Regions from separate parts of the Polycladomyces subterraneus genome, predicted to be linked through region 1. Evidence: predicted binding sites of a transcription regulator. Region 1 holds the regulator's gene; the other holds the start of a gene.
What was found. Region 1 encodes CtsR, which represses protease genes until heat stress. Its sites were predicted from a motif close to ATGGTCAATAAAGGTCAAACA; they were not measured.

Region 1 (5,594 bases):
AGCACCGTGGCCGAAACACCTTTGATCAACCCCAGGTCGATGCCCAACCGAACATCAGACAGCCGTTGCATTGCCTCCTTGGAATCCATCACCCTGGCATGTGCGAGAATGCCGTAGGACCGGTGCACCCGATCTTCCAGCTGAATCGGGGAAGATTCCAACAACCGCCGGCGAGCCGTCTGCTCCTGGTCGATGATCTGACCAACCACGCTGACCAGATTATCGATGATCTCCTCTTCTTCCTGTCCCAATGTAACCTGGTTGGACACCTGGTACAGGTTACCCAGCGCTTCGCTCCCCTCACCATAGATCCCACGCACAGCCAACCCGACTTGGGCAATCGCCGGGAACAAACGGTTCAGCTGCTGGGTCATAGCCAAGGCGGGCAGATGCAACATCACCGATGCCCGGATGGCCGTCCCCACATTGGTCGGACAGCTGGTCAAAAACCCGCATTGTTCGTCAAATGCGTAAGACAAATGGCGTTCCAGCGTATCATCGATATGATCTGCCAACCGCCAGGCTTGCTTCAGCTGAAATCCGGGGAACAGGCACTGAATCCGCAGATGATCCTCTTCATTGACCATGATGCTTACCGCTTCATTTCCGCTTAAAATTACTGCACCATGGCGGGACTCTTCCGCCAGATGAGGGCTGATCAAATGCTTTTCCACCAACACGCGCTTTTGCAAGTCATCCAACGTGTCCATCCGGATCAATTCCGCGTCGCGAAAATACGGCTGTTCCTTCTCTTCCTGAAATGCTTCTTCAACCCGCCGTACCACTTCTTCTGACTGGGATGCGGTCGCCAGCATCGGGAAGGGAAGACCGGCCAAATTTCGTGCGATGCGGACGCGGGAGCTGATCACGATGTCGGATTGGGGCCCTCCGCCTCGCATCCACTCGCTCATCGCGCTTTGGATAAAGCGTTGAAGCGACAACATTCTCCCTCCCTTTCAGCCTTCCAGTTTCCTCTGCAGGGCGCGGATCCGGTCGCGCAGTCGGGCTGCTTCTTCGAATGCTTCCCGGGCAACGCACTGCTTGAGCTGTTCCTTGAGCTGTTCGATCTCTCGCCGGATCTTTAACCGCCCCCCCGTTCGTTCCGGCACTTTGCCGCGATGGCCTGTACTGCCATGAACCCTGCGAAACAGTGGAATCAGTCGCTCCCCGAATGCTTTGTAACAATCACTGCATCCCAACCGTCCGATCTTGGTGAATTGCGTGTAGGTCAATCCACACGTGGGACAGCGGAGCGCACTGGACTGCACCGTCTGCTTCGCCTGCTCACCTTCTGTATAAGGAGCATCGAAGTTGAGCAGTCCGGACAACAGTTGATGAATGGAAAATCCGTTTTCCATCATGGGGATCTGTTCCCCTTTTTCTTGGGCACAAACTTCGCATAGATGTAATTCCGTTTTCTCGCCGTTGACGATTTTGGTGTAATGAAGTGTCGCCGGCCGTTTTCCGCACTCTTGACAGAGCATCGGCGTCACTCTCCTTTGTCCGCCAGTAGAATCGCGACCCACGCCCGCATCAAACCCGCCCGCACCTGGTCCCGAACGTTGACGGGTAAAGTTAACACTTCGCGGGACACAGATTTCCGCATTAATTTGGCTTCCCGCTCCGTGATAATACCATCATCCCGCAGACGGTCGATCACGTCTTCGGCAGCCGCCTGATGGATCGAACGACCGATCTGCTTGAGCAACACATCGAAATAGGTACGTTTGGAAGCGTGTTTCACTTTGCGAATGCGGATAAACCCCCCACCGCCCCGTTTGCTCTCCACCACGTACCCCTTTTCCAGGGTAAAGCGGGTACTGATCACATAGTTGATCTGTGATGGCACACATTGAAACAGATGAGCCAGTTCGCTCCTTTTTATCTCAATCATCCCCGTCGGGCTTTCATTGAGAATTTTCTTCAGATGATGTTCGATGATGTCCGTGATACATCTCATCGGACAACCTCCTGCTGACTTTGACTAACTTTGACCTTCTGACTTTATTATAATTCATTCCCATTTGTTCGCCAAGAGGGAAACAGCCGTCCTTCTCATTTTTTCTTGATCGCCAGCTTTTCATACAACCCCTCATATACTGGATTACCCGGAGATTACAGCCGTCACACCTTCCACTTGCCTCATTCTTTCAATCAAGTCGCTTTCCGAGAATTTTTCCGGCATCCGAATCGTAAACACGATATCGATCATCTCTTCATCCGGGTCCTCCTCTTCAATGGAGACCTTGCGGATGTTGGCGCCGAACTGCGCCAAGACCGTCGCCAAGTCCCCCAATGTCCCCGGCCTGTCCTTCACTCGGATGCGCAACGTTTTTTGACGTCGGGAGACGAACAACAGATGTTCCACCCGATTCAACAGTTCCAAACTGATCAGCGCCAGTGCGGTGGTCAATATGGCAGGATAATAAAATCCCGCACCCGCCGACAGCCCGATGCCAGAGACCACCCACAAAGAGGCGGCTGTGGTGAGTCCCGTCACCGAAAATCCGTGACGCAAAATCGTACCTGCTCCCAGAAACCCGATCCCGCTGACGACCTGGGCCGCCAACCGCGCCGGATCGGTCCTGACGTTGGGCTCATTTACAAACTCCGAAAAACCGTAGATGGATAACAGCATGATCAACGCCGATCCCAAACTCACCAAAATATGTGTACGAAAACCGGCGGGATGGTTGTTGTGTTCCCGCTCCCACCCGATCAAACCACCCAAAACAACCGCCAAAAATAACCGCAATGTAGCTTCCCCAATGGAAATCGACCATACATTCTCCATCTGCTTCCCTCCACATCCTCCTTAATTCCGTCATCGTTTTAGGGCGTGTGTTTTCAACCTTTGTCAGACACGCCCTTTACCACGTTCAACAAAGATGGGAACGAATCAATGACCACATGCGCCCCATCCAGCTCCCTTTCTCCGCTGAAACTGGGAAAACCGGCGTACCGGCATCCGATGACCGTAAGACCATTGGCCAGACCCGCTTCCACGTCTGAGCTGCGATCACCCACCATGTAACCGCCCGTCACCCCATGTTCGTCCATCAGGATGCGAACCAAGTCCTTTTTTTCACGGGTCTGGTATTCACCCGCAGTATAGATTTCGGAAAACAGCGGATGCAGCTCGAATGCCGTCAATACGCCTTTCACATAGGGTAAAATCCCATTACTGGCGATAAACAAACGCCATCCTTCCTGTGCAAGTCGGTGCAGCGTCTCGTTCACACCGGGATACAACGCTCCCATTCCATTCTGCAAACAGTGCAACTCTTCCTCCAACATCCAGCGATCAGCCGTCTGTTTGGTTTGTTCATCGGCGTCGGGGAGCAATCGGTTCCAGATCTCCACGTGTGTGAGACCAAATACAGACTGGATCTCTTCATCGGTCGGTAAAGGGCCATAATACTGACCCGTACGGCGCAATCGCTCAAATGCACGGCGAAAAGCCGGTACCGCCACTTTCTCCGTTTGAAACAATGTTCCGTCCAAATCAAAAATCATAGTAGTATGTGACATCATTCCCACGACTCCTTCTTTATTTATTTATGTATATTTTGATCAACTTGACGATACCATACCGGACAAACGGAAGATAGACAAGCCCATCATACCGAGGAAAAAAGAACATGGGATGGTTGACTTTTCCTGAAGCGATCGATAGAATGAAAATTGTTGGTCGTCATTTTTCACTGATGGAGGAAAGGGGGTCGCCGACATGAATTTGATCCGGATCACTGCTCCCACCCTCTTTGAATTCAACGGCAAGCGGGACAAATATATTAATTTTCCTCACCGGCGACCTCGGCGGAATATCTGACATTTCCTCCTCGGATCCACGATAAATTGCACCCCCGCCACAGGGCGAGCGGCCTGTGGCTTTTTTTACGTTTGCTTGCACGTACGCCACAGGCCTGCCGGCTTGTGGCATTTTCTATGGAAAGGAGTGAACGCGCTCATGACACAAGCCATTTCAACCCCGGAACATCCTCCCCACCATCAAGCCGTGGATGATTTCGCCATCCATTGTCAGCACGTCAACAAAGTGTTTGTAGAAACAGTGGAAGGCAGCCGACGCTGGTCCAACTGGTTTCGCGGTGAACGACGAGTGGTGAAAGCGGTAAACGACGTATCGTTCACGGTAAAGCGGGGGGAAATCTTCGGTTTATTGGGCCCCAACGGATCGGGTAAATCGACACTGATCCGATTACTGTCGACGCTCCTGCTTCCTGACAGTGGTACGTTGTCCATTTTCGGCAAGGATGTTGTGCGCCATCAGCACGAAATTCGCCGATGGATCAACCGCGTTTCGGTGGAGGCATCCTTTTTCAAAAAGCTGTCGGCGATGGAAAACCTGCGGTATGCCGCCCGCTTGTACGGATTACCCGTCGAGGAGGGAGAAAACCGTGCGATGGAGATTCTTCGGCGGCTGGGAATTCGGAAAAACAAGGTACACACACCGTTGGAGAATCTCTCCCGGGGGATGCAGCAAAAAGTGGCAATCGCCCGGGCACTGATGACTTCCCCGGTGCTGATCTTGCTGGATGAGCCCACGACGGGGCTGGATCCAAAATCAAAACGGGATGTGCAGAAATACGTCAAGGAAGTGATGCAAACTCATGATGCGACCATCTTTTTAACCACACATGATATGGAAGAAGCGGAATCATTGTGCGACCGGATCGCCATCATCGATCAAGGGCGCATCGTCGCCTTGGACACGCCCGACGGTTTGAAACGACTCGTCGGAGCCGACTCAATGGAAACTGTCTTTTTTGAACTGACGGGGAAAGATTGGGAGGAGGCGTTAGCCGATGAAGACATGGACGCGTGAGTGGAATGCCGCTTATGCATTCGTCGAGCGCAGCTTCCGTCTGATCCGGCGCTATTTGGCTTGGGAAGTGGTGTTTCTCTTCTATAATATCGTCAATACCTTGACGATCGGATTGATTGGATTGACGATGCAGGGTGCACCCAACCAGGGGCAAATGGTGCTGTATCTGGTGATCGGCGCGCTTTTCTGGGGATTCATGTCCGTACTGTTTGAAGAGGTGGCCAACTCCATCACGTGGGAACGATGGGAAGGAACGATTGAATACACGTTTATGGCACCGATCCGCCGCATCACGCACTTGGCGGGGATGTGTCTGTTTGCACTGCTGTACGGAACGATTCGTTCCATTATCGTCTTGGCCGTCGTGGCTTTCTTTTTCGATCTACCTTTGGCACAGGCTAATTTCCCTGCCGCATTGGTTGTCCTGACGGTTGCCAGCCCCGCTTTTATGGGTCTGGGCCTGATTGCTGCAGTTCTTCCCCTGTTGTCCCCCGAACGCGGCACCCAGGCGACGCATATCATCCAGGGCATCATCCTGCTCGTCTCCGGTGTGTACTATCCAATCGACGTGTTGCCCAAATGGCTTCATCCCCTGTCCGTTCTCTCTCCCGCGACGTATGCGCTGGATGCGGCACGGGACGCCATCCTGCACGGCACCGGTGTCATCGCACTATTGCCGAAGTTGGGTATCCTGTTGTTGATCGGCGTCGTACTGGTTCCGCTGGGCTTGTGGATTTTCCTGCAGGCG
Region 2 (5,594 bases), on a different contig from region 1:
GGATGCCATCTGCCGGGGGAATCTGTATTGATTGGGCCTGGATTGATTCATTCCATGCGCAATGCAGGAAAGGAACCGATGATCTCATTTCATGTGTATACCCCGCCGTTGGAAAACGCGAAGCAGTATTCGTGACTGGGTACGCTCGCCCTGATTCTCATCTCACTTATCCCCAGAGTATCCCTCAACGTACCAAAATCAAGCGGTGATTTTCCTCATATTTCAAAGTAAAATTAGGAATAATCCCATGATTGTCAATCGACATCGGAAAGAGGTGGATGAGGGTGGGTGCGCCTGTTATTCAGGAACATTCCATCAATAAAACGCGTTGGCCACTGTGGGTCGGGGTGGCTGTTTTGACCGTTGCTGTACTGATCGCGCTGGGGGTTGCAGTAAATGGATTTCTCAGCAACGCATCCTCGTTTTTGGAGATGGAGCCGGGAGTGAAGCTGGCCAACGAGGTGGATAACCAGACGCTAAAGACCCTGCGACAGCGTCACCTGTTGCAACAGGGGGAAGAGTTGATCGCGTATTATGATCGGTCATTAGATATGGACGGTTCGGAAATTGCCCTGCTGACCTCCAATCGTCTGGTGTATGACCAACATGGACGGATCACATCCGTGCCTCTCACGGAGATCCGGGATATCACTTTCGGTCAATATTCTGACATCGATGGCAAATGGCAACGCATCGAAGTGAAATATCAGGATTTTCACCGTATGAAGGTCGAATTTGCGCCATTGGAAGGCGGGGAGGTGTTTTACCGGGCACTGAAGGACGTGTGGCAGGCGAAAAAGATACAACCGGCATCTGATGGAAAAGGAGGGAACGGAGGACGATGAGTTGGACCGTGAACCCGATCGGCGTGGTTCGCTCCCCGATCAGTGAAGCTAAGGACGAGAAATGGGGAGGTGTGGAGTCGGACATCGAGCTGTTCTCCCCATTTAATTGGGGATTGAAGGGGTTGGAGGAATTCTCTCATCTGTTGGTGGTGTTTTGGCTTCACCAGGCCGACTTTCATCCTGAACGGGACCTGATTCGCCGTCCACAAGGAAGAGCAGACATGCCGGAGACGGGTATTTTTGCCCAGCGGGCTAAACATCGGCCCAATCCGATCGGGATCACTGCGGTCTCCATCGTAGAAGTGGGGGAAAACCGTGTTCGGGTACGCGGGTTGGATGCGATCGACGGGACGCCGGTGCTCGATCTGAAACCGTTCGTACCCGCTTTCGATCAGGTGGAGTGTGCCCGTATACCGGACTGGTTGGATCGGTTGATGAAGACATACTTTTGACGCGGTCAATGGAACAAACGGCCGATCATGGCCAACAGCATAAACAGGGCGACGACCATGCATAACCAGAATAATCTGCGTTCGTGTCGATCCCATTGGTTTTTCATGATGACCTCCAATCAATGTCGTTCCTTGTTATTTTGTTCTAGATTGTATCTGGTAAATCCGTGAGGGAGCAAATGCTTTCCCAGGTCAGCGACTTAACAAGCCCGGCCGAGGTCCCGGAGCGCAGGACTGAAATCACGGGCAACTTCCTCTGGGCGAAGCGTACTTTGCCCGCGTCCTGCGCACCGGGTCGGAGCGACCATTACCTACTTCCTTGCAGGGCGCAGGTGGAGCGATCCGGGAAAACAATTGGATGGTTTTCACCAGACACGACCTAAAAAGAAAAAAGCCTCCCGCAGGAGGTCTAAAAGGGAAAGTGGTTGTTTGTGGGCAAAGATCGGACACGCCCTATGGATTGAAGCGTTTATTTTGAGGAAGGCAAACTGGTGATCACGTGGTCGATCAGTCCGTATTCCTTCGCTTCCTCCGCCGTCATGAAGTAATCGCGGTCCGTGTCCTGCTCGATTTTTTCCAAGGGCTGGCCGGTACGTTCCGCCAGAATTTGATTGAGTCGATCCCGCATTTTCAAGATGCGTTTGGCGCGGATTTCGATATCGGTCGCTTGCCCTTCTGCTCCGCCCAGCGGTTGGTGAATCATCACTTCGCTGTTGGGCAAGGCATACCGTTTTCCTTTGGTGCCTGCCGCCAGCAGGAATGCCCCCATTGAAGCTGCCATCCCGATGCAGATTGTTTGGATGTCCGCTTTCACATACTGCATCGTGTCATAAATGGCCATGCCGGCAGTGATGGAGCCGCCCGGCGAGTTGATGTACAAATGGATATCCTTGTCCGGATCTTCGGCATCCAGGAACAACAGCTGGGCCACGACCAAGTTGGCCACTGCATCATTGATCGGACTACCCAGAAAGATGATCCGGTCTTTCAATAGCCGGGAGTAGATATCGTAGGAACGTTCGCCGCGGTTGGTTTGCTCAACAACAATCGGAATCAGGTTCATCCGTTGTTTCCTCCCTCGTCGGTATGTTTCTCATTTCCATCATACTCCAAAGATCAGAAAAGGTCAATAAAGGTCAAACAGTCCTGTTCGCGAACATAAAGAAAAAAGCAGCCGCATTCGGCTGCTTTTGTTTGGCGCGCCTACCAGGATTCGAACCTGGGCACCTGGTTCCGGAGACCAGCGCTCTATCCCCTGAGCTATAGGCGCATATGCGAATTCATCGAGTGACAGCTTACATTATATCGCAGGGTGTCGAATTTGACAAGCCCCCTGGATGAGTTCGCAATTTTCCAGCCTTAGCGGTGGATTTGGTTATTTCTCCATTTCTATTGAAAAAACGCAACTAGCTCGCGATATGTTACAATAAAAAGGAGAAATGACCGACACATGACAAAGGACGTGTTTGATGAATCCTAGAGCAGGCAAGCGGTGTCGGTGTATGAACCAAACACGAGTCGGATCCGACATCAATTTGTCGGTATGTGGCATATGATGTAACACGCGGAGGTGAGAATGAATGGCGCTGTCCATGGGTTACGGTTTGGTGCAGGAACAACGCATGAAATTGACGATGACGCCAGAGTTGCGCCAAGCGATTCAGATTCTGCAATACTCCGCGACCGACCTATTACATTATATCCAGGAACAACTGATTGAAAACCCGGTATTGGAAATCGACGAGACAGCAGAACGCGGTGACGCGGGGAAAAACGATTGGGACGTACAGGAGTTGCGTGCTTGGACACAGTATCTGAAACCGCGGACGGGAAGTGTGGAGCGCGAGGTAAAGGAAAATGAAGTGGACCCGATCGCTCGGATTGCCTCCCCGGAACATACGTTGACGGAGGTACTGGAAGCGCAGTTGCGGTATTTGGCGCTGTCACCGACGGAGCAGAAAGTGTGTACCTATCTGGTCGGCAATTTGGACGAAAATGGGTATCTGGATATATCTCCTGTTTATGTATGTAAGCGCTTTAATATCGATGAAGACACGATGGAGGCTTGCCTGCGGGTAATTCATTCGCTTGATCCCGCCGGGGTCGGAGCGCGTTCATTGGCCGAGTGTCTCCGTATCCAATTGGAACGAGATGAAGAACCAGACCCCATAGCACTGAAAATTGTAGAGGCCCATCTGCGGGATTTGGCGGAAGGTCGGATGAAAAAAATCGCACGCGCCCTTGATTGCGACATAGCCGTAGTCCAGCGTGCGGTGGACCGCATCAAACGCTGTAATCCCCGGCCCGGATTGGCCTATCATGTCGGTGAACCGCGGTATGTGGTTCCGGATGTCGTTGTTGAGCGGGTAGAAAATGAATATGTGGTGCTGGTCAATGACGGGTATGTGCCAAGGTTGACGGTAAGCAGGCATTATGAACAATTGCTTTACCAAGAAGATGACCGGAGCCGGCAGGCGACCCATTACCTGAAAAATTGGTTTCAATCAGCGCTGTGGTTGGTCAAAAGTATCGAACAGCGCCGACATACATTGGCCAGGGTCAGCAGCGTCATCGTCGACAAACAACGGGATTTTTTCGAGCGGGGTCTGGATTACCTCAAACCGCTCACTCTGAAGGAAATTGCGGATGAGCTGGGAATTCACGAGTCCACGGTGAGTCGGGCAACCCAGCACAAATACATGCAGACACCACGAGGATGTTTTCCATTCCGGTTTTTCTTTCCATCCGGTGTTTCCACCGATGCGGGAGGGAATACCTCTGCGGAAAGCGTGAAAAATAAAATCGAACGGTTGATTGCGCAGGAAGATAAACGTCAGCCGTTGTCCGATCAGAAAATCGCCGATCTCTTGAAGGCGGAAGGAGTCCGGATCTCGAGGAGAACGGTGGCGAAATACAGAGAAGAGATGGGGATATTGTCGTCCACCCTTCGGAAACGATACGAAAATTGAGGAATATAGGCCGTTTCGCCTTGTCAAACCCAGGTCGATTCGATACAATGAAGATGAACAGGCTGAAACCGGCCATGCTCTTTTTTTGCCGCGGATGGGACGCATTTTGCTACGAGGGACAAAAAATGTCCCAGGTGAGAAGATGGACCAACTGTTGCGGTTGCAGAAACAATTGTTGCCCGATTTGCTGGAAGTAATGCGTAAACGGTACGAAATCATGCGCCACATACAGTTGATGCAGCCGGTCGGACGCCGTTCGTTGGCGGTGGCACTGGATTCCACTGAACGAATCCTGCGCTCCGAAGTGGATTTTTTACGGTCGCAGGGATTGGTGCGCGTCGATTCGGTCGGCATGAGCCTGACAGAGCGGGGGGCGGATTTGTTGTCCGAGATGGAGCCGCTCATCAAAGATCTGTTTGGACTCACCGATTTGGAAGTGCGCCTGGCTCGTCGGCTCGGCCTGAAAAAGGTGGTCATCGTCCCGGGAGACGCGGACCAATCCGACTGGGTTAAAAAAGAAATGGGGCGCTCCGGTGCCCGGCTGTTGCGCCAGATGGCCCGGCCTGATCAAGTGGTAGCCGTTACCGGCGGGACGACGGTTGCGGCGGTGGCGGAGATGATGACGCCGACCCCGAGCCTGAAGTCTACGATGTTCGTCCCGGCACGCGGCGGATTGGGTGAGGCGGTCGAGTTGGAATCCAACTACATCGCTTCCCTGATGGCGAAAAAAACGGGCGGGGCGTACCGGCTGATGCATGTGCCCGACCAATTGAGCGACGAAGCGCGAGAGATGTTGCTCCGAGAACCGCATATTCAGGAAGTGATGGAGCTGCTGCGCAAAGCGCGAATTGTGGTGCACGGCATCGGTGAAGCGACGAAAATGGCGATCCGCAGAAAATCATCTCCGGACGAAGTGGCGCATATCCAGCACAGCGGCGCTGTGGGGGAAGCCTTCGGTTATTACCTCAACTCGAGCGGGGAGATTGTATCCCGGGTGCGCACGGTCGGTCTTCAGCTGGAGGATTTGGGCGGGATCGAATCGATCATCGCCATTGCGGGTGGCAGGAGCAAAGCACAAGCGATTGCGGCTGTGTGCCCGGCTGTGGGCAATGACGTCCTGATCACGGATGAAGCTGCCGCGCGCGCCATTCTGGAAGAAACCGAAGCGAGTGGAGAGGAACCATCCAACCAGAACGGTTCCTTTCAAAAACAACACTAAGCTTAGGAGGGTTAACTATGGGCAAAACAAAAATTGCGATCAACGGTTTCGGACGCATCGGACGGGCAGTGTTCCGGAATGCGCTGAATCATCCGGAGTTGGAAGTGGT

Region 2: the regulator CtsR is predicted to act here: its motif matches at 2,420-2,440, upstream of clpP (ATP-dependent Clp endopeptidase proteolytic subunit ClpP).

Annotation. Positions count from the first base shown of each region.
Region 1 is NZ_JANRHH010000029.1:117,508-123,101, reverse strand. Features, by position in the region: gene mcsB (protein-arginine kinase McsB) at 1-944, opposite strand, end outside; gene mcsA (protein-arginine kinase activator protein McsA) at 957-1,484, opposite strand; gene NWF35_RS06490 (CtsR family transcriptional regulator) at 1,490-1,960, opposite strand; gene NWF35_RS06485 (MgtC/SapB family protein) at 2,105-2,794, opposite strand; gene NWF35_RS06480 (HAD family hydrolase) at 2,848-3,531, opposite strand; gene NWF35_RS06475 (ABC transporter ATP-binding protein) at 3,971-4,846, shown strand; gene NWF35_RS06470 (ABC transporter permease) at 4,827-5,594, shown strand, end outside.
Region 2 is NZ_JANRHH010000037.1:86,921-92,514, reverse strand. Features, by position in the region: gene NWF35_RS10535 (cysteine dioxygenase) at 1-135, shown strand, start outside; gene NWF35_RS10530 (hypothetical protein) at 285-845, shown strand; gene tsaA (tRNA (N6-threonylcarbamoyladenosine(37)-N6)-methyltransferase TrmO) at 842-1,297, shown strand; gene clpP (ATP-dependent Clp endopeptidase proteolytic subunit ClpP) at 1,767-2,360, opposite strand; tRNA gene NWF35_RS10515 (tRNA-Arg) at 2,493-2,567, opposite strand; gene rpoN (RNA polymerase factor sigma-54) at 2,878-4,266, shown strand; gene NWF35_RS10505 (sugar-binding transcriptional regulator) at 4,409-5,485, shown strand; gene NWF35_RS10500 (ArsJ-associated glyceraldehyde-3-phosphate dehydrogenase) at 5,503-5,594, shown strand, end outside.